Regions from separate parts of the Kribbella amoyensis genome, predicted to be linked through region 2. Evidence: riboswitches for the same ligand, from Rfam matches in the RefSeq annotation. Region 2 holds a riboswitch; each other region holds the start of a gene.
What was found. A riboswitch is a leader RNA that binds a small molecule or an ion and turns the genes downstream of it on or off. The one in region 2 is predicted to bind cyclic di-AMP.
Positions count from the first base shown of each region.

Region 1: another riboswitch for cyclic di-AMP. It lies ahead of FB561_RS12350 (glycoside hydrolase family 16 protein); the one in region 2 lies ahead of FB561_RS21955 (CBM96 family carbohydrate-binding protein).
Region 3: another riboswitch for cyclic di-AMP. It lies ahead of FB561_RS11420 (C40 family peptidase); the one in region 2 lies ahead of FB561_RS21955 (CBM96 family carbohydrate-binding protein).

Region 1 is NZ_VIVK01000001.1:2,601,977-2,608,994, reverse strand. Features, by position in the region: gene FB561_RS12365 (nitroreductase/quinone reductase family protein) at 1-57, shown strand, start outside; gene FB561_RS12360 (MerR family transcriptional regulator) at 62-454, shown strand; gene FB561_RS12355 (hypothetical protein) at 744-1,208, opposite strand; gene FB561_RS12350 (glycoside hydrolase family 16 protein) at 1,375-2,973, opposite strand; cyclic di-AMP (ydaO/yuaA leader) riboswitch at 2,979-3,141, opposite strand; gene FB561_RS12345 (VOC family protein) at 3,528-3,962, shown strand; gene FB561_RS12340 (cation diffusion facilitator family transporter) at 4,116-4,979, shown strand; gene FB561_RS12335 (methyltransferase family protein) at 5,007-5,630, shown strand; gene FB561_RS12330 (RNA polymerase sigma factor) at 5,676-6,230, shown strand; gene FB561_RS12325 (hypothetical protein) at 6,227-7,012, shown strand.
Region 2 is NZ_VIVK01000001.1:4,656,946-4,663,963, forward strand. Features, by position in the region: gene cysN (sulfate adenylyltransferase subunit CysN) at 1-715, shown strand, start outside; gene pssD (PssD/Cps14F family polysaccharide biosynthesis glycosyltransferase) at 712-1,209, shown strand; gene FB561_RS21950 (glycosyltransferase) at 1,209-1,778, shown strand; cyclic di-AMP (ydaO/yuaA leader) riboswitch at 2,094-2,290, shown strand; gene FB561_RS21955 (CBM96 family carbohydrate-binding protein) at 2,298-4,106, shown strand; gene FB561_RS21960 (glycoside hydrolase family 26 protein) at 4,166-5,311, shown strand; gene FB561_RS21965 (RCC1 domain-containing protein) at 5,338-6,714, opposite strand; gene FB561_RS21970 (oligosaccharide flippase family protein) at 6,714-7,018, opposite strand, start outside.
Region 3 is NZ_VIVK01000001.1:2,394,707-2,401,724, reverse strand. Features, by position in the region: gene FB561_RS11455 (TetR/AcrR family transcriptional regulator) at 1-9, shown strand, start outside; gene FB561_RS11450 (GNAT family N-acetyltransferase) at 6-581, shown strand; gene FB561_RS11445 (VOC family protein) at 566-1,246, opposite strand; gene FB561_RS11440 (YegP family protein) at 1,387-1,572, shown strand; gene FB561_RS11435 (YciI family protein) at 1,636-1,998, opposite strand; gene FB561_RS11430 (right-handed parallel beta-helix repeat-containing protein) at 2,178-4,001, shown strand; gene FB561_RS11425 (threo-3-hydroxy-L-aspartate ammonia-lyase) at 4,018-4,974, shown strand; cyclic di-AMP (ydaO/yuaA leader) riboswitch at 5,253-5,417, shown strand; gene FB561_RS11420 (C40 family peptidase) at 5,417-6,268, shown strand; gene FB561_RS11415 (response regulator) at 6,397-7,018, opposite strand, start outside.

The DNA of each region.
Region 1 (7,018 bases), 2.1 Mb from region 2:
TCGCGTGATGGACGGCGTGAACGCGACGCGGGACCAGTTCGTGGTGGGGCAGACTAGCGGCATGGCTTCTTCTGACGATCGTCGCGAAGGGCTCCGGATCGGCGAACTTGCAAGCCGCACAGCGGTGAGCGTCCGCTCGCTGCGGTACTACGAACAGCGTGGGCTGATCGCTGCTGACCGGGAGTCCAACGGCTACCGTCGCTACGCTCTTGAGGTCGTGGACGTGGTCAACAACATCCGTGTCCTGCTCGGCGCCGGGCTCTCCATCGACGACATCAGCCAGTTCGGCGTTTGCATCCGCTCACCCGATCTGGACGAGGCGCCTTGTGCAGCGGCGCTCGCGGTCTACGAACAGCGCCTGATGACTCTGCGGACCAAGATCGAAGCCCTCGAGCAGCTCCGTACCACGCTCGTTGAGCAAACAGAACGTCTCCGCGCGAAGCTGAGTGCCTAGGGCGAGACGGGGTTCCGCGGCGTTGCTGGCCTCCTGCGCGAAGGCTTGGCTGGGGTCGTAGTGTCGGCCGGTGCGAGGCAGTGCCAGAGCTGGCCGAGTTGGTCGAGTTGGCGGTTGAACAGCTGCCGCAGGGCCGAGGAGTGGCGATCGCCCTGCATAGGCCTTGGCGCCGCCGGACGAGCGGTGTGGGTGCTTGGAGGGTGGCAGCAACGGCTGTGGTCCCAATGGTGTGAACTGCGACCGGCTCGGTAGCGAGCCGGTCGACCTCTTCGCGCGCGGCTTCCGGAGATCAGTCTCTGATTTCGTTGTATTGGGTGGAGCATTTGCCGATGGGGTCTGTGGGTGGGCGGTAGTGGCAGACCTGGATTCTGATGCGGTCGATTCCGCCGACGAGGTCTGGGTCGCCGATGTAGAAGTTGAACGAGACTGAGTTGCCTTCCGATCTGCGGACGGTGCCTTCCACCTTGGTGGATCCGGCGAAGGCGTCGAAGTACACGACGGTGGAGGAGTTCAGTCTCCAGTCGTCGGTGACGGCGCCTTGGATTCGGGCGGTCCGGTTGCCCCAGACGATCCCGCCGTAGGACCGGTTGGTACACGGGAAGCCGGCGGACGGGGAGTAGTCGTACGGGAAAGGGGCGCAGACGTCGAAAGTGTCGTTGGTCCATTGGACGCTTGCCGACGCGGTGGACTGGCAGAGTCCTATGACGGCCGCACTTGCGGCGGTCACGGCGATACCTCGTTCGAAGAAGCCCATGGTGCACTCGCTCCCTGCTCGCTCTCTACCTGCGGACGAGGACCGAGTGTGTCCGACCGGCCTGCCTCGCGGCTAGCGAGTTGCAGGAAGTGACATGCCGCCGTCAGCCACGACGTCACCCCGGCACCTGCGGTGAGGTGCCGGGGTGAACGTTACGTCGAGAGTGTCAGGACCAGACGCGGACCCAGTCGACTCGGAGGGCGGTTCCGGGGGTGATTGCTTCGCCTGCGTTCGGGCGGATTGCGTAGTTGAGGATAAGGAACTGCGGATCCGGGCCGTTGAAGCTGTGGGACCACAGCGGCTTGCCGTCGTAGTAGAACGTGACTCCGCTGCTAGTCCACTGGGAGCCGAAGTTGTGGCAGCCGACCAGTGGCGAGGACGAGTAGACGCCGCCGTGGTACTCCGGGTTGCCGTGGTGCAGCGAGGCCTTGGTACCGCCGCCGATGCCTTCGAGGATGTCGATCTCGCCGTGTTCGGGCCACGGCACCGAGGACGGGCCGTTGGTCCACCAGGCCGGGAAGCCGTCGACCCGGCCGTCGCCGTTTCCGTCTGGCAGGCAGACGCGGGCCTCGAACGAGCCGTACCGCTGGTTGAACGACTTCCGGGTGTTCACCAGGCCGGACACGTACTCCTTGGTCGCACCTCGGCAGTACGCCTGGCGCTTCGCGAGCGCCAGGTTGAGGTATCCGCCGGACTGGGAGACCTGGTTGGAGTCGTAGCACTGGAGATTGTTGCTGTTGACACCGTCCGAGATGCCTTCCTTGAACCAGCCGCGCTCCCACTTGTTCGTGTCGACCGTGGCGGCGTTGAACTCGTCCTGGAACGTCAGCCGGTGCGACCCCGACGGGTTCCATGACGGCGCGAGGCCGGTCGCCGGCGGGGTGGTCGGGTTCGAGGTCGTCGGCGAGGCCGTCGGCTTGGGCGACGTGGTCGTCGGCGACGCGGTCGGCTTGGGTGACGTCGTGGTCGGCGACGCGGTCGGCTTCACCGTCGTCGGCGCCGAGGTCGGCGCCGAAGTGGGAGCCGAGGTCGGGGCCGAGGTGGGAGCTGACGTGGGTGCCGAGGTAGGAGCAGACGTGGGCACCAAGGTGGGCGCCGATGTCGGCGCGGGTCCGGTCGCGCCGTCGGGGACGTAGCTGATCTCGAGCTTCGACTGCTTCAGCCCGGACTCGCGCGAACCGAAGACGGTGCCGCCGGCTCCGGACGGCTGGGTCAGGGCCAGGTTCAGTTCACCGGCCTGGGTGATGCCCTGGGAGACGTCGATCCGTACCTGCGCCGACTTGCCGTCGTCGGCCACGGTCGCGAAGGGCGTACCCGGCTTCGGTGCGGTCGAGTACGTGACCGCCTCGGTCCAGCCGCTCGGCGCTTTCGACACCGCGAGCTTCGCCGGGTTGCTGGTGGTCAGCCGGGTCAGGACCAGCGTGGCCTTGCGGTCGTAGCCGTCGGCCGCAGCGGGCACGGAGTACCGGATGAAGCTGGTCGACTCGTTCAGCTTGGCGACGAGCCGGGAGGACCAGCCGTGCTTCTGGGTGGGCGACTTGGTGTGGACGTACGCGTCGGCGGTGGCCGTGAGGCTGACCGGGGCCGGGACGCTGTCGGACGTCAACGCCGCGACGCCGAGTCCGGCCGTGGTGAGGACAAGGGTGGTGCCGGCGAGGATCGGGATCACTGCGCGGCGTCCGGCCTTGGCGGCCGGTTCCTTCAGTTTGTCGGAGGGGACGGCAGCGCGATGTTGTGCGCGCGCACGGGAAAATGCATCCCGCATCGGGACAGTCCTTCCTGCACGCCTGTGAGGTTAGCTGTCGGGCTCGGGCTGGAAGCTGCCCTGTCGCTGGCGCGACTTCGCCCCAAGGACCGCACCGAGGCGCGCGGAAGCGCCACGGGCCGGTCCGGGAACCTTGGGTCCCCCACTTCCGCCCTCGGATGCTGGATGGGAGGGGTCACCGACTCGGAGGGCGGAACTCGGCGTTGCGAGTCGGCGGGTATTCGTCACTCGCCGGCATCCGGTCCCCAGTTCCGTGGCCAGGCGCCGGTGAGCATACGCACACTCGCGACAGGGTCTCAACTCGGTAACGGAGGCTCGAAAAACTACTTCCCGCAACCATCGGGGTAGTCTGATCGACACAGCGTGACGAGCAGCGTGGACCCGGTACCGCTGCAACTGTCACTGTCCGTCGAAGGACACCGGTAATCGGATGGTCCGCGGGCGGGGTTTCGTCACGGTCTGTGCAGAGGGTCCCGCGAAGATACTCCGGCTTTCGGACGGCTGGTTTCACCATGCCGAGACCGCGGTACGGGCGGTCGATCTATGGTGGGCCGATGGCATCGGTCAAGCAGGTTCAGGTGACTTTCGACTGCGCGAAGCCTGAGCGGGTTGCTCGGTTCTGGTGTGAGGTTCTCGGGTACGTCGTGCCGCCGCCACCGGCCGGTTTCGCTTCCTGGGCGGACTTCGATCGCACGCTGCCGGCCGAGGACCAGGGGTCGGCGTTCGCCTGTGTCGATCCGTCGGGGGTGGGTCCGCGGTTGTTCTTCCAGCGGGTCCCCGAGGGCAAGGTCGTGAAGAACCGGGTGCACCTCGATGTGCGAGTCGGCACCGGGCTCGTGGGTGAGGAGCGCCTGGCCGCACTCGAGGCCGAATGCACACGCCTGGTCGCGCTCGGCGCGGGCCGCGTACGGCTGCTGCGGGCCGACGGCGTCAACGAGTCGTGCCTCGTGATGCAGGACATCGAGGGCAACGAGTTCTGCCTCGACTGAGGAGTACTTCCTCCCACCTCGGCTGAGCAAGCACGGGTCGACAGTTCGTCGTTGGCCCGCTATCGTCCGTTATATGAAGAGTTGTTCAGATGTTCAAATGGCCGGACGATGAGCGGCAATCACGGCGGTACCGCGACGGGGCGGTACCGCGGTGTGTTGGCTGCGACGCTCGTGATCGCGCTGGTGATCGCGGCGGTGCAGATCTTCGGGGCTGCCGTGACCGGGAGTCTCGCGTTGCTTGCCGATGCCGGGCACGTGCTGGCCGATTCCGGTGGGGTCGGGCTCGCGTTGGGTGCGACGTTGCTGGCGGCGCGGGCTGCCAGTGGACGGCGGACCTTCGGGTGGGCGCGGGCGGAGATTCTCGCGGCCGCGGTGAACGGGCTGATCCTGATCGGAATGGGCGGGTTCATCGTCGTCCAGGGCATTCGGCACCTGATCGAGCCCGGAGAGGTCGAAGCCGGTGGGATGGCGATCTTCGGGGTGGTCGGACTGGTCGGGAATCTGATCGGGGTCGGGCTGCTCTATCGGGCCCGGACGGCCAGCCTCAATCTGCGCGGGGCGTTCCTCGAGGTCGCTACCGATTCGGCCAGCTCCGTGGGGGTTCTGGTCGGCGCGTTGGTGATCGCGCTGACCGGGTTCACCCGGGTCGACGCGATCGTTTCGCTGCTGATCGGGGTGGTGATCGTGCCGCGCGCGGTGAAGTTGTTGCGTGAGGCCACGAACGTACTGCTCGAGGCGGCGCCGTCGGACGTGGACCTGGACGCGATTCGGGCGCACATCCTGGAAGTCGAGCACGTCCGGGACGTCCACGATCTGCACGTTCACACCGTCACGTCCGGGCTGCCGGTACTGACCGCGCACGTCGTCGTCGAGGCGGGTTGCTTCGGTGACGGGCACGCGCCGCAGCTGCTGGACAGGCTGCAAAGCGCTTTGGCGGGGCAGTTCGACGTCGAGCACTCGACCTTCCAGCTCGAGCCGGTCGGGCACGCCGAGCACGAGTTCGCCGCCCACGCATGACATTCAGTTCCTAGGGAGGACCGCGTCATGGCCGCCGTTACTGCGTTGGTGCTGTACGTCGTGTGGTTCGCCGTCGCGTTCGGGATTCGGTCTGTGGTGCATCGGCGGCGTACTGGGGACGCCGGGTTCCGCGGTCTGTCCGGGCGGCCGGGGTCGGCGGCGTGGTGGGCGGGGGTCTTGTTCGCGGCTGCCATCGTCATCGGGTTGCTGGTACCGATCGCGGCGCTGCTTGGGCTGGAGAGCATCCACGATGGACGGGCACTACAGCTGGCGGGCCTGGGGATCGCCGTTGCGGGGATGGTTGCCACGGTGGTGGCGCAGGCTGCGATGGGGCGGTCCTGGCGGGTTGGGGTCGATGCGGGTGAGCGGACCGAGTTGGTGACGGGTGGGGCGTTCCGGTGGGCTCGGAATCCGGTCTTCAGCGCGATGATCCTGACCGCTGTCGGGCTGACGTTGATGGTTCCCAACGTGCTCGGTTTGGCCGGGCTCACAGGGCTTCTGGTGGCAATCGAGCTGCAGGTCCGCGTGGTCGAGGAGCCGTACCTGCTCAAGGCTCATCCCGAGAGCTATCCCGCGTACGCCGCTCGGACCGGGCGCTTCCTCCCCCGCGTCGGGCGGCTGCGGCGTACTAGCTCGCTCGTTCCCGAGTAACAAACGCTGCGATACATCTCGGTGGGTGGTGGACAGGTACGGGCTATGAGCAACCCAGTGGACGACCGGGAGTCGCGGTTCGTCGCGTTGTACCAGGCGACCTGCGGGGACCTGGTGCGGTTCGTGCAGCGGCGGGCGCCCGAGGCGCAGGTCGAGGATGTCGTGGAGGAGGCGTTCCTGGTCGCTTGGCGGCGGCTGGAGGACGTACCGCGGCAGGCGTCGGACGCGCGGGCGTGGATGTTCGGGATCGTGCGGAAGACGATCCTGAACAACCAGCGCGGTACCCGCCGGCAGCAGGCGCTCGCGGTCCGGCTGGCCGAGGCGACGACCACCTGGTCGCCCGATGACGCGGACCTCGTCGCGCGTCAGGTCGATCTGCGGCGAGCGTGGAAACAGCTGTCCGCCGTTCAGCAGGAAGCTCTGGCCCTTGTGGTGATCGACGACCTGTCGGCACGCCAGGCGGCCGCGGTCCTGGGCGTCACGCCGGTCGTCTTCCGACTCCGGCTGTCCCGGGCCCGCCACGCCCTGCGCGCTCACCTGGGTCATCACGCCGCCCCTGCCGCGACCACGGCTGGCCTGACCGAAAGGCACACCTCATGAAACTCGTGGACGAGTTCGCCGACCTGAAGACCCTCGACCCGGCCGGCACCGACTTCGATCCCGACGGACCCCGGTCCCGGGCGATGCTGGAACGCGTCCTCGCGACCGATCCGGCCCAGGACGTACGCCCGGCGCGGACCCGCCGCCGGCTGGTACGGGTCGCGGTCGCTACCAGCGCGATCGCGATCGCGGCGGTGGCCGTGTTCGTACCGCGGGAAAGCGGCCCGGTACCGAGTGGGGACGAGGCGTATGCGACCTGGACCGCGCAACCGTCCGGTTTGAGCATGAAAGAAAGGGCTGATGCCGTCAAACAGTGCCGCAAGTCGCTGAACGGCATGGGCCAGGACGACAAGCTCAAGCAGGCCGTGACGGCGATGGCCGAGCGCCGAGGTGATTGGGCCTTGGTCGTCCTGACCGGGCCGGACCAGTTCGCCGCGACCTGCATGACGAACGTCAATCCCCGCAACCCCCAGGGCTACGGCACCATCGACGGCCCGGGCCGAGCGCCCGTCGGTCCGCGACAGCTCGCTGCCTCCGCACTGGGTACCAGCGGCGGCGGTAACTACGGGTACCTGACATCCGCCATCGGCCGGGCCGGGACCGACGTCGTGAGGATGACGTACAAGAGCCCCGTCCACGGCCAGGTGAAGGCGACCGTGCAAAACGGGTACTTCGCCTTCTGGGTCCCCGGCAGCGAGTTCGACGGACTGCACCCCGTCCCGGTCCAGGTCACCTACCGCGACGGCACCACGGCCATGGTCGCCCTCAGACTCGGCTCCTGATCGTCG
Region 2 (7,018 bases):
CGCGCTGGTCGGCGACAACATCGTCACCCGGTCCGAGCGGATGGACTGGTACGAGGGGCCGAGCCTGCTGCACCACCTCGAGCACGTGCACGTGGCCAGCGACCGCAACCTCATCGACGTCAGGTTCCCGGTCCAGTACGTGATCCGGCCGCAGTCGGACACCCACCGCGACTACCGCGGGTACGCCGGTCAGGTGGCCGGCGGGGTGCTGCGGGCCGGGGACGAGGTGATGGTGCTGCCGTCCGGGTTCAGTACGACGATCCGGTCAATCGAGACCGCCGACGGCCCGGTCGAGGAGGCGTTCCCGGCGATGTCGGTGACGATCCGGCTGACCGACGAGATCGACGTCTCCCGCGGCGACATGATCTGCCGGGTCAACAACGCCCCGACGGTCACCCAGGACGTGGACGCGATGGTCTGCTGGATGGACGACGCGCCGCTGCGCCCGGGCCAGAAGTTCGCGATCAAGCACACCACCCGGTCGGCCCGGGCGATGGTGAAGGACCTGCAGTACCGGCTCGACGTGAACTCCCTGCACCGGGACATGGCCGCGGACCACCTCGGCCTGAACGACATCGGCCGGATCCGGTTGCGGACCACCCAGCCGCTGTTGTGCGACGAGTACAAGCGGAACCGGTCCACCGGCGGGTTCGTGCTGATCGACGAGGCGACGAACCGGACGGTCGGCGCCGGCATGGTGAACGAGGCACGATGACGACTCTCGAGTCCCCGCAGACCGACGACGAGCTGGCGGCGTCGACCCGGGTCCTGATGGTGTGTTCCAGCGGCGGTCACCTGGCCCAGCTGATGACGTTGCGGCCGTGGTGGTCGCAGCGCGACGTGTGCTGGGTGACCTTCGCGACCGAGGACGGCAAGTCGCTGCTGGCCGGCCAGCGCACGGTGTACGCGTACCACCCGACGACGCGCAGCCTGAAGAACCTGGTCCGCAACGCGGTGCTCGCGGTCCGGGTGCTGGCCCGGGAACGGCCGGACGTCATCGTCACCACCGGCGCCGGGGTCGCGCTGCCGTTCTTCGTGCTCGGCAAGCTCGGCCGGATCCCGACCGTCTACATCGAGGTCTTCGACCGGATCGACCACGCCCCGCTGACCGCGCGGCTGTGCAAACCGTTCACCAGCCGGATGCTCGTCCAGTGGGACGAGCAGCAGGAGCTGTACGCCGATTCCACCGTGGTCGGGAGGTTGCTGTGATGCCCGCCGAGAACGCCGACCAGCTCGATGTCCTGGTCATCCTGGGCACGGATCACCATCGGTTCGACCGGTTGATCGGCTGGCTGGACGACTACCTGGAGCAGCCCGGTCACGAGTCGCTGCGCGCCCTGGTCCAGTACGGCGGGAGCATGCCACCGCGCCGGGCCAAGGGCGTCGGCATCATCGCCTGGACCGAGTTGCAGGACCGGATGCGGCAGGCGACCGCCGTGGTCAGCCACGGCGGTCCGGCCACGATGCTCGAGGTCCGCCGGCAGGGCCGCAAGCCGATCGTGGTGCCGCGTGACCCGCTGCTCGGCGAGCACATCGACCAGCACCAGCAGGAGTTCTCCCGCCGGATGGGAAAGCTGGGCCTGGTCACACTCTGTGAGGATCGGTCCTCGTTCGAGACGGCGCTGAGTGCCGTGCTCGCCGACCCCGAGGGGCACGCGGTCTCGGCGGAGGAGAATCGTCGTGACAGCCTGCAAGTGGCCGCGGCGGTCGACGCCGCGGGCCGGATCATCGACGGCCTGGCGGTCTCGCACGCGCGACGCCGGTTGGCCCGGTCGTAGCGGAAACCCTTGCGAAGCAAGCGTTTGAGCAGTGGTGGAAAGGTTCGCGACAGGCCCGGTGTGATGTAAAGAGTCGGCGGATCTCGACCTCGGAGCAAGTTCGAATAGTTGCCCTCGGTGTCCGCATACCCGGACATGGTCGACGCTGCGTCACTTTCGGGGCCGTTATCCAGCTGTGATGTAACGCTGGGTAAATCGGCTACCGAGAGTGATGTTAAGGGCGCCGTCCGATGTCTTGAGGCCCGCGCGCGGACCTGCGTAAGCTCACCCGCGCCTGGACCGGCCTGGGGGCGGCCAGCAGACCGAGTACTCCGCCGGCTCGCAACGCCGAGTTCCGCCCTCCGGGCCGGTGACCCCTCAATGGCATCCGAGGGCGGAAGTGGGGAAACCACAGGTTCTCCGGACCGGCCACGCCCACGGCCGGTCCTTGGGGCGAAGCCGCACCCCCGCGGCCGGGTAACACTTCCGATCCGAGCCCGACAGCTAACCTCACAGGCGTGCAGGAAGGACTTGCCCCTCATGGGGGATGCCTTTTCCCGTCGGCACGCACGACATCGCGCTGCCGTTCCCTCCGACGCACTGAACGAGCCGGTCGCCAAGGCCGGCCGTCGCACGATCGTCCCGATCGTCGCCGGCGTGAGCCTGCTGATCACCACCGCCGGGCTGGGCGTGGCCGCCCTGACGCCCACCCAGGATCCGGCCCCGGTCGGCGTGAACCCGACCGCCGACGCGTACGTCTCCACCAAGTCGCCGACCCAGCGCCACGGCTGGTCCACCCGCCTCGTGGTCAAGCAGGGTGAGTCGACCAGCTTCGTCCGGTACTCCGTGCCCGCGGTGGCGGACGGCTACAGCCGCAAGGCCACCCTGGTCCTGAACCGGCTCACCACCAGCAACCCGAGCAAGATCCGCGTCTCCAAGGCGCCGGGCGGCTGGACCGAGAGCGTCACCGCGGCGACCGCGCCGACCCCGGGTGCGACCGTCACGACGGCTGACGACGACGGCAGGTCGGCGCAGCTGCGCATCGACGTGTCCGCGGCGGTGACCCAGGCCGGCACGCTGAACCTCGCCATCACCCAGCCGGTCGGCCGGGGCGGTGCCGTGTTCGGTGCCCGCGAGTCCGGCGTGAAGCAGTCGAAGCTGGAGATCAGCTACGTCAAGGGCGGCGGCTCCCCGCAGCCGTCCACGCCGACCTCGGCGCCGACGACCACGACGTCGCCGACCAAGCCGCCGACCACGGCCCCGACGTCGACGCCGACGACCACCAAGCCGACGACGACGCCGACCACGACGCAGCCGACGTCCACGCCGACCACCACGACCCCCAAACCGACGGTCACCCCGACTACTACGGCGCCGACGTCGACCCCGACGGCCGGTCCCGGGTGCACGGTGTCCGAGAAGCTGGTGCCGTCCTGCGGCGCCTGGTTCGGTGCGGCGGCGAACCCGCTCGGCAGCGAGTCCTGGGACCAGGCGCTGCCGACGTTCGAGTCGACCATCGGCCGGACCGTCGACATCGCGCACTACTACAACTCCAGCCCGAAGCTGTTCCCGACCGCGGAGATGATCAAGCGCGCCCGGGAGCCCGGCAAGAAGCGGATGCTGCTGCTGAACTGGAAGCCGGAGATGGGCCGCACCTGGGCCCAGGTGGCCGCCGGTGACGCGGAAGTGGACAAGGCGATCGACGCCGAGGCGGAGTACCTGAAGACCACGTTCCCGGAGAAGTTCTTCCTCGGCATCCACCACGAGCCGGAGGACGAGGTCCGCCCGGCCGCCGGCTCGGGCTACACGGCCAAGGACTACGCGGCGATGTACCGGCACGTGGCGCTGCGGCTGAAGGCCAAGGGCGTCACCAACGCGGTGTTCGTGATGAACTACATGGGCACCCCGCACTGGGGTTCGCAGCCGTGGTTCAACGACCTGTACCCGGGTGACGACGTGGTCGACTGGATCGCGGAGGACCCGTACATCTTCGGTGACTCGGCGAACTGGTGGACCGACTTCGGCCAGGCCGTGAACCGGACCGACACCTACACCAACCCGAACTGGCCGGGTTTCTACACCTGGGCCACCACCAAGCACCCGGGCAAGCCGATCATGCTGGGTGAGTGGGGCGTCGACGAGCAGACCATGTTCGGCAAGAACAAGGCCGACATGCTCCGCACGGTGCACGACGGACTGGCCAAGCGGCCGGCCATCAAGGCGCTGGTCTACTGGAACGAGACCGACTTCGACCCGGTCGGCGAGACCCGGCTGGACTCGTCCAGTGGTGCCAGGTCCGCCGCCCAGGAGGTCCTGGACAGCGGACCGCTGGCCCGTCGCCTGAACTAGGCGATATCCGGCCATCCGGACTGCTCCGGTTCGGGAGGCGCGCGGAGTAACATCTCCAGATGAGCGTGCGTTTCCCGGCCGGAGGGCCCCGATGGGGCCGCTGGCTGACGACCGCAGCGGTGATCGCCGCTGCGGTCGTTCTTGCGCTGGTGAGCTGCGCGATCGTGTCCGACGGCGGGAAGTCGTCGGGCGGCAAACCATCGGTCGCGGGGCCCAGCTCCGCACCGGATCGGCCGACGCCCGGGAAGAGCGCGGCCGGGTGCACCGTGTCCGCGATCCTCGTACCGTCGTGCGGTGTGTGGTTCGGTGTCGCGGCGAACCCGCTCGGTGACGAGTCCTGGGACGAGGCGCTGCCCGCGTTCGAGGCCGCGCTCGGCCGGACGGTGGACATCGCGCACTACTACAACGCGAGCCCCAAGCTGTTCCCCACCGCGGAGATGATCAAGCGCGCCCGCGAACCGGGGAAGAAGCGGATCCTGCTGCTGAACTGGAAGCCCGAGATGGGCCGCACCTGGGCCCAGGTCGCCGCCGGTGATCCCGAGGTGGACCAGGCGATCGACGCCGAGGCGCAGTACTTGAAGACCACGTTCCCGGAGAAGTTCTTCCTCACGATCCACCACGAGCCCGAGGAAGAGGTCGTCCCGGCACCTGGTTCGGGGTACACGGCGAAGGACTACGCCGCGATGTACCGGCACGTGGTCGAGCGGCTGCGCTCCCAGGGAGTGACCAACGCGATCACGGTGATGAACTACATGGGGACGCCGCACTGGGGTTCGCAGCCGTGGTTCGAGGACCTGTACCCGGGCGACGACGTGGTCGACTGGATCGCCGAGGACCCGTACATCTTCGGCTCCGATCCGGAGTGGGCCACCGGTCTCGGCCGGGCGATCGACCGGGTCCAGAAGAGCTATCCGGCCTGGCCCGGCTTCTACACCTGGGCGAGCAAACGGCATCCGGACAAGCCGATCATGCTGGGGGAGTGGGGCGTCGACCGGCACCTCGGCGAGACCAAGCGCAAGGCGGTGTTCGCGATGATGGCGACCCAGCTGGCCGCGTTCGGTCAGGTGAAGGCGCTGGTCTACTGGAACGAGACCGACTTCGACCCGGTCGGCGCGACCGAGCTCCGGCCGGGCGACCCGTCGATCCAGGTGCTCCGGGACGCCCTCGGCTCCGCTGAGCTCAAGCCGCCACCGGTCCCCGGCTGAGCCGGATCCCCTTCAGCCCAAGGGGTTCAGCGCAGCGCGATCAGGAGGTGACGCCGGCCGGCACCGACCGCGGTCACCCAGTTCGGCGGTGGGACGCCGTTCTCCACCGTGATCGGGCCGGGCTTGCGGCGGTCGGTGCGATCGCCGGTGGCGAGCTGGCCGCGTCCGTTCGCGCCCCAGGTCAGGATCGCGCCGTTCTGCATCACCGCGACGCTGTACCCCTCGCCCGCGATCACGTGGGACACGTCCTGCAGCTTGTCGTCCTTGCCCTGGCCGCGGACCGGGGTCGCGTACGAGCGGGACTTCATCGTGCCCTCGCCGAGCTGGCCGCCGGTGTTGCGGCCCCACGCGACCACGGTGCCGTCCTTGAGCAGCGCCAGTGTGTGCTTCTCCGCCGACGAGATCTCGGTCGCGCCGGACAACGGCTGCCCGGGCGAGACGAGCACTTCCTGCGGTTCGCTGCGATCGACGCGGCCGCCGTCGCCGAGCTGGTGCACCTCGTTGCGGCCCCACGCGACGACGCGACCGTCCCCGAGCAACGCGACCGAGTGCTGCCCGCCGATGGCGATCGCGCGGACGCCGGTCAACGGAGCCCGGTCCTTCCCGGTGATCGGCACCGGCAGCTTGGCCACCAGCGGCGCCGACGTCCCGAGCTGGCCGTAGGTGTTGTCGCCCCAGCCGAGGACGGTGCCCTGATCGGTGAGGGCGAGCTCGGTCCCACCGTCGACCGAGATGGCCCGGACCCCGGTGAGCGGCGCGGAGCCGGACGGGTTCAGCACGATGCTCGGCGTCAGCGGGTCGGAGCTGGTCTCCGCGTTGCCGCGCTGGCCGGAGTTCGCCCGGCCCCAGACGACCACGGTGCCGTCCTTGCGCAGGGCAACGGACGTGTTCGAGTCGGCGGCGATCTCGACCACCCCGGTCAACGTGCCGGGGCCGCCTTCGGGTGCGCGGACCAGGGTCGGGACCTCGGTCGGCGCCCGGGTCCCGATGCCGAGCTGGGCGTCCTCGTTCGCGCCCCAGGCGAGGACGCGGCCGTCGTGCAGGAGGGCGAGCGAGTGTTGTTCGCCGGCGGCCAGGTCGACGACGCCGACGAGGTTCGTCCCGTTCACGTCGACCACGGGGCCGAAGCCGGTCCGGATCCCGGTCGGCGCGGACCGGCCGAGCTGGCCCGCGTCGGAGAACCCGGTGGACAGCACCAGGCCGCCGGTGTTCACGGGCCCGGCCGCGGTCGGACCGGCGAGCGGCTGGGCCTCCGCGCACCCGGCCAGGGCGACCGCGGTCACCAGGCCCAGCGCGCCGAGGCAGGACCGCACGAAGGCGCGCGGCGAGGACGAGGTACGGAAGGTGGCCCGCGGGAGGTGGGGGAAACGCCCAGAGGTCCGCGAGGCGGTGCCGGAGGTCATCACGTCTTCTTCTCCAGGGCCGGCAGGACACCGGCCAGGTCGGGGTCACGACGGCGCCGGAGCATCGCGGTGAACGCCGTCAGCGCGAGCTGGTCGCGCAGCTTCCAGAGCGCGGCCAGGTACCCGGCGGCCCCCACCGCCAGGACGGCCACGAGCAGTCCGTCGGACGGATCCGCGACGAGCTCGAGGAACTGGGCCGGGACACCGAAGAACAGCAGCGCCAGCCCGCCGACGTACACCGACAGCCGGCTGAACGGCAGCCAGTGCAGGTTCGCCGACACCTGGATCATCCCGAGCACGTTGC
Region 3 (7,018 bases), 2.3 Mb from region 2:
GACGCATGACCACGATCACGCTCACCTACCTGGAGCAGACCAGCCCGGACGACCTCCGCCCGGCCAAGGAGCCACGCGAGCCGGTCGAGGTCCGCCGGGTCGACGAGGTCGCGCCGGAGTTCTCCCGGTTCCTCTACACCGCGGTCGGCGGCCCGTGGCACTGGACCGGCAAGCTCGGCTGGACCTGGGACCGCTGGACCGAGTGGCTCAGCCGCCCCGGCGCCGAGACCTGGGTCGCGTGGACCGGCGGCGCCCCGGCCGGGTACGTCGCCCTGCACGCCGACGGCACCGAGGTCGAGATCGAGAACTTCGGCCTCCTGCCCGCATTCATCGGCCGCGGCATCGGCGGCCACCTGCTGACCGTCGGCCTGCGGCAGGCGTGGCGGATGCCCGAGCGGCTCGAGTCCCTCGACAAGGTGACCCGCGTCTGGCTGCACACCAACACGCTCGACGGCCCGAACGCGCTGGCGAACTACCAGGCCCGCGGACTCCGGCCGTACAAGACCGAACAGGAGGAGCGCGCCGACGCCGACGGCCCACCACCGGGACCGTGGCCGGGAGCGGATCAGCCGGCGAGCTGACTCCGGAGCTCGCCCAGCTCTTCGGTGACCGATGAGCGGTCGACGTCCAGGGCGTCGATCTCGGTGAGCACCCCCCTCGCCCGGTCGGCCGAGCCGTCGCGGACCAGGAGCTCGGCCAGATAGGTCAGTACTGGCAGCTTCTCCTGGTCGGTCGCGTCCGCGTGCCGACGGAGCCCGGCTTCCAGGACGGCGATCGCGGCGCCGACGTCGCCGTGCGAGTCACCTTGCCGCGCGGCGTTCAGCAGGACCCGCTCGAACCGCGAACCCGTGTCCTGTTCGGCGGCCGTCGACGCGATCCGCAGCCAGTTGCCGGCCGGGTCGACCACCGAGAAGCCACCCGAGGTCCCCTGCTTGCGGCGCGGCCGGGTGATCCGCGGCAGCCCGCTGATCGGCAGCTTCCCGTACTCCGCCCGCAGCCCGGCCGCGAGTTCGTCGTACAGGGCCTGGGTGTCCTCGACCGCCACGATCACGCTGCTGTAGTTCTGCTCGGGATCGAACCCGGGCATCCCGAAGAACTGCAGGTCGAACCCGTCCCCGCGGGTGACGCCGAGACACGGGTTCGGCCGGGCCTGCCGATAAGTCAGCCGGAAACCGAGGGCCAGGTAGAAGGGCAGCACGTCGTCGAGGTCATTGCTGGGCAGGAGCGGAATCATCCGGACGTCCATGCGCACAGCGTACCGTACGCCGTACGGCTCGGCGGTCGGTCGCCATCGCCTCGGGCGGATATCGCATGTCGGACGATCCGGTGACTCCCCGCGAGGACTACGCTCCGAAGCGTCGTCAGACCACACACGCGGAGGTACCCATGGCGGGCAAGTTCGAGCTGTATCAGGACAAGGCGGGCGAGTACCGGTTCCGGTTGAAGGCCGGCAACGGCGAGGTGATCGCGACCAGCAGCGAGAGCTACCAGACCAAGGCGAGCGCCCAGAACGGCATCGAGTCGATCAAGAAGAACGCCGCCGAGGCGGCCGTCGACGACCAGACCGCCTGACAGCCCCGATCGGCAGGGCGTCCGGACCACTCCGGCGCCCTGCCGCTCGCTGTCCCGGGACGGTCAGAGACCGACCTCGTGGATGACCGGGCGGACCTCCACGCCGAGTCCCTCGATCGCGGCGTCCGGGATCATCGCGGCCAGCTCCTGCGCCCGCTCCAGGCTCGCGCAGTCGAGCAGGTAGTAGCCGGCCAGGAACTCCTTCGCCTCCAGGAACGGCCCGTCGGTCACCGCCGGGACGCCGTCGCGCACCTTCACCACCGAGGTCTTCGCCGGCTCGGCCAGCGCGACCGTGCTGTGGAACTCGCCGGACTCCTGGGTCGTCGCCAGGAACTTCTCGTGTCCGCTGAAGATCGCCTGCTGCTCGTCCTCCGTCAGCGCCTCGAGCACGGCCGGGTTGATGTTCAGGACCACCAGGTACTTCATGCTGTCTCCTCGGTTCTCGGCTCCCCCGTCGGGAGCCGCTCACTGATCAGTACGGAGCGGATCCGGCCTTCTTGACATCGCGATGCTACGAACTCTGGCGGCTGTCCGGGGCCTGTGGGACCGTGAAGTCTCGGAAAGCCGGTTGCCGGGGGGAACCGCGAACGCCTTGGGGGGAACCGATGCGTCGTGTCGTCCTGTCCTGTCTCACCCTGATCGGCGCGCTGCTGATCGCGACTCCACCGGCCGCGGCCGCCACGATCACGGTGACCACCACCGCCGACGTGGTCAACGGCGCCGACGGGGTCACGTCGCTCCGGGAGGCGGTCGACGCCGCCAACTCGGCCGGCGACCCGACCACGATCACGCTCGCCGCGGCCGCGACGTACGGGCTCAGCCTGTGCGCCGATGACGACGACAACGCCGGCGGGGACCTGGACAGTACGTCGGACCAGCCGCTGACGATCGAGGGCAACGGGTCGACGATCGACCAGAACTGCGCGGGCGAACGCGTGCTCGACACGACCGACATCAACGGCGCCCTCACTCTGCAGGAGCTGACGCTGACCGGCGGCGACTTCTTCGACGGTGCCGCGCTCAAGCACTCGGGCGACGCGACCCTCACCGACGTCACGGCGACCGGCAACAACGGCGGTACCGGCCGGGTGCTCGCGAGCCCGGACGGTGGGGCCCTGCTGACCTTGACGGACTCGACCATCACCGCGAACACCGGTACCGGGGTCGCGTTGTCGCTCGGCACGGTCCACATCACCGGCTCCACCATCACCAGCAACACCGGACGCGGCGTCGGCCTGGTCGACGGGGCACTCACCGTGTCCGACTCGGTGATCAGCGACAACGGCAGCGACGGGGTCCGCACGACGGGCCAGGGTTCCGGCCTGTTCACGCTGACCGCTACGACCGTGGCCGACAACGGCGGTACCGGCGTGGTCTGCTCGGCCTGCGGGGACCTGACCGTGACGGGTTCGACGATCACCGGGAACCACCCGGTGGGGACCAGTACGGGTGGTGGGATCCAGGTGCTGTTCGACCAGGACGCGCCGGCCGACCAGCCGGTCGTGACCGTGACGGAGTCGACCGTGGCGGGCAACTCCAGGACGGGTGCGGGCGGCGGCATCAGTACCGGCATCATCGAGAACACGGGTGGACCGCCGCCGGCGCAGATCAACGTGGTCCGGTCGACCGTCACTGGGAACACGGCAAGCGGCGCCCCGGACAGCCAGGGCGGCGGGATCTACGCGGCGACCGGCGAGGTACGGGTGGACAACTCGACTGTCACGGGGAACAGCGCGGACGCCGCCGGCGGTGGGGTGTACACGCTCGCGCACGACGTCTTCCTGCGGCACGCGACGATCTCCGGCAACACGGCCGGCGGGGTCGGGCGGAACGTCGCGACCGGGGCCGGGCTGCACACGTTCGGGTCGATCGTTGCCGGCGGCACCGGTTCGAGCGACTGCGGGATCGAGCTGCTGACGACGTCGACCGGGTACAACCTGGACGGCGACGGCAGCTGCTCCCTGACCGGCCCCGGCGACCAGAGCAACGTCGGCAGTCCGCAGCTGGGAGCCCTTACAAACAACGGTGGACCGACCCAGACGATGCTCCCACTGCCCGCCAGTCCGGCGAACGGCGCCGTGCCCGCAGCGGCCTGCACTGTACTAACTACGGACCAGCGGGGAGTCGCCCGACCACAGGGCACGAACTGCGAAGCCGGGTCCGTCGAGGTGGCCGAAGGACCTCCGCCGGTCCCCGCGTGCACGATCACCGGGACCAACAAGGGCGACGTGCTCGTCGGTACGCCGGGGCCGGACGTGCTCTGCGGTCTGAACGGCGAAGACCTGCTGCTCGGACTCGGCGGCAACGACATCCTCCGCGGCGGCAACGGCAAGGACGTACTCATCGGTGGGCCCGAGACCGACGTACTCGACGGCGGGAACGGCAAGGACGTCTGCCTCGGCATCGGGGACACCCAGATCTCCTGCTGACCGGTAGGTTCGGTGCATGCTGACCTTCGACGACGTCCAGGCCGCGGCCCAGCGGATCGAAGGGACCGCCCACCGGACCCCGGTCCTCACCTCGCGGACGCTGAACGCGTTGGCCGGGGCCGAGGTCTTTCTCAAGGCGGAGAACTTCCAGCGGATCGGCGCGTTCAAGTTCCGCGGCGCGTTCAACGCGGTGACCCGACTGACCCCGGACCAGCGGGCGCGCGGCGTCGCGGCGTACTCGTCCGGGAACCACGCCCAGGCCGTCGCGCTGGCCGCCTCGATCACGGGGACGAGCGCGGTGATCCTGATGCCGGCCGACGCGCCGCCGACGAAGGTCGCCGCCACCCGCGGGTACGGGGCCGAGGTGGTGACGTACGACCGGTACACCGAGGACCGGACCGCCCTGGGGACCAAGCTGGCGGAGGATCGCGGGCTCACCCTGATCCCGCCGTACGACCACTACGACGTGATGGCCGGCCAGGGCACGGTCGCGCTCGAACTGATCGAGGAGATCGGTCCGCTCGGCGCGTTGCTGGTGCCGGTCGGAGGCGGCGGGTTGATGGCCGGCTGCGCGACCGCGGCGACCGCCCTGTGCCCGGGGATCCGGATGATCGGGGTCGAGCCGGCCGCCGGCGACGACCACGCCCGCTCCCTGGCCGCCGGCCGGCGGGTCGAGATCGAGGTCCCGCGGACGATCGCGGACGGGCAGGCGATCCCGACGCCGGGCGAGCTCACGTTCGCGGTGAACCGGCGGCTGATGGAGAGCTGCGCGCTGGTCAGCGACGACGAGATCAAGGCGGCGATGCGGTTCGCCTTCGAGCGGCTGAAGATCGTCCTGGAGCCGAGCGGGGCGAGTGCGCTGGCGGCCCTGCTGGCCGGCCGGGTGACCGGTCTGCCGGAGCGCGTCGGAGTGGTGCTGTCAGGCGGGAACGTGGGCCTGGAGCGGTTCGTCGAACTGCTCGACCAAGGGTGACCTGAGCACGCACTGTGCCCGTTGTCACAGACAGCCACGGTCAAATGTGACTGGGGTCACATAGATCGGCTGTGTGGGCGCCTGAGGGCCGCTCAGCCACGCTCAGGACACCTGGTGTTCACCGTGGATCCCTGACGCGTCAGAGAGCCGTTCAGGGCCTTTCCGGACGGTCTCTGCCAATTTGAGGGTTTGCGTCGTGATCGTTCTGTTATACAGTCGTCGGCGGTTCGACAAAGAAACGAACTGCATGTGTGTCAACGCCGAGCCCTGCCAGGGCGCACATGTTCCCCTCGAAACAACAATTGGCAGGGGTGGGGGACCCAGGAGGTTGGGTCTCGACCGTGAGTGGCCGAGACCCTGGGGTGAAGTCCGCGGGAGCGGACCGGGCGAGATTTCCCAGCCCGAACCCGACAGCTAACTCCGCAGGCGTCGGGAGACAACCATGCCCGTCACTGCCCGACGGACTGCGCTGCATGGCGCCGTCAGTCAGATCAGCGAGTCCAGTACCCGGCCCTCTGGCCGGACGTTGGCCAGGCATCGCAAGACCAGCAAGCCCGCCACTCCGCGGGCCGCGGCCGCCGTTCTCACGGTCGGTCTCGCCGTCTCCGGTGGAGCGGCTCTCACCGTCGCCGCGCCGGCCGAGTCCGCGCACGCCGCCGGTACCTCGAAGACCACCTCGGCCGCGTGGGCCCGGGGCAACAAGCCGATCAGCACCAAGCCGCACCTGCGGTACGCCGACGCGGGTTCCGCGGTCCGGTACGTGCAGCGCTCGCTCGACGTACCGGCCGGCGGTTGGTACGGCTCGGCCACCCGCACCGCGGTGGCGAAGTTCCAGCGCAGCGTGGGCCTGCCGCGGACCGGGACCATGACCGTGAACACGTGGCGTTCGCTGTTCTACGCCGCGAACCACGGCCTGCTGCACGGCGGCGCCGGCAAGAGCTCGACCTTCCAGGCCCGGGTTCTCAAGGAGGCCGCGAAGCTGCGGGGCACCCCGTACCGGTACGGCGGCACCACCCCGCGCGGCTTCGACTGCTCCGGCTACACCGGCTACGTGTACAAGAAGGCGGGCAAGAAGCTGCCTCGTACGTCGCGCCAGCAGTACGCCGCCACCAAGCACCTGAGCCGCAAGGCCGCCAAGCCTGGTGACCTGGTGTTCTTCAAGAGCGGTGGCGGCAGCGTGTACCACGTCGGCATCTACGCCGGTGGCAACATGCTGTGGCACGCCTCGAAGCCGGGCCGCCCGGTCGCGAAGGCGAAGATCTGGAGCTCGAACGTGGCCTTCGGCCGCAAGTAACGCTCCGCCGCACCAGATCAGCGAGACGCCCATCCCCCCTGGGTCGCTGATCCTTCGAAACCGGTCGTGCGTCGTCGTCCCCCACCCCTCCGACGGCGCGCGGCCGGTTTCCCTTTTGTCTGCCCCGATCAGCCGTCGAGCAGGCCCGCGTCGTGGGCCAGGATCGCGACCTGGACCCGGTTGGTGGCGTCCAGCTTCACCAGCACCCGGGAGACGTGCGCCTTCACGGTCGCCTCGCTCATGAACAGGTCCCGGCCGATGTCGGCGTTCGACAACCCGCGCGCGACGGCCGCGAGGACCTCGCGTTCGCGGTCGGTGAGCGTCTTGAGCCGACCCCGGGCTTCCCGCTGCCGCTCGGTCCGCGGATCGGCCGCGAAGTGCCCGATCAACCTGCGCGTGACCGCCGGGGACAACATCGCCTCCCCTGCCGCGACCACACGGACCGCCTGGACCAGCTCCCGCGGCGGCGTGTCCTTCAACAGGAAGCCGCTCGCACCCGCCTGCAACGCGCGGAACACGTAGTCGTCCAGGTCGAAGGTGGTCAGCACGACGACCTTCGGCGGATCGGGCAGCGCCTGGACCTCGCGGGTCGCGGCGAGCCCGTCCAGCCGTGGCATCCGGATGTCCATCAACACGACGTCCGGGCGGTGCTCGCGGACCATCGCGGCCGCGTCGGCCCCGTCGTCGGCCTCGGCGACCACCTCGAGATCGTCGGCGGACTCGAGGATCATCTTCAGCCCGGCCCGGACC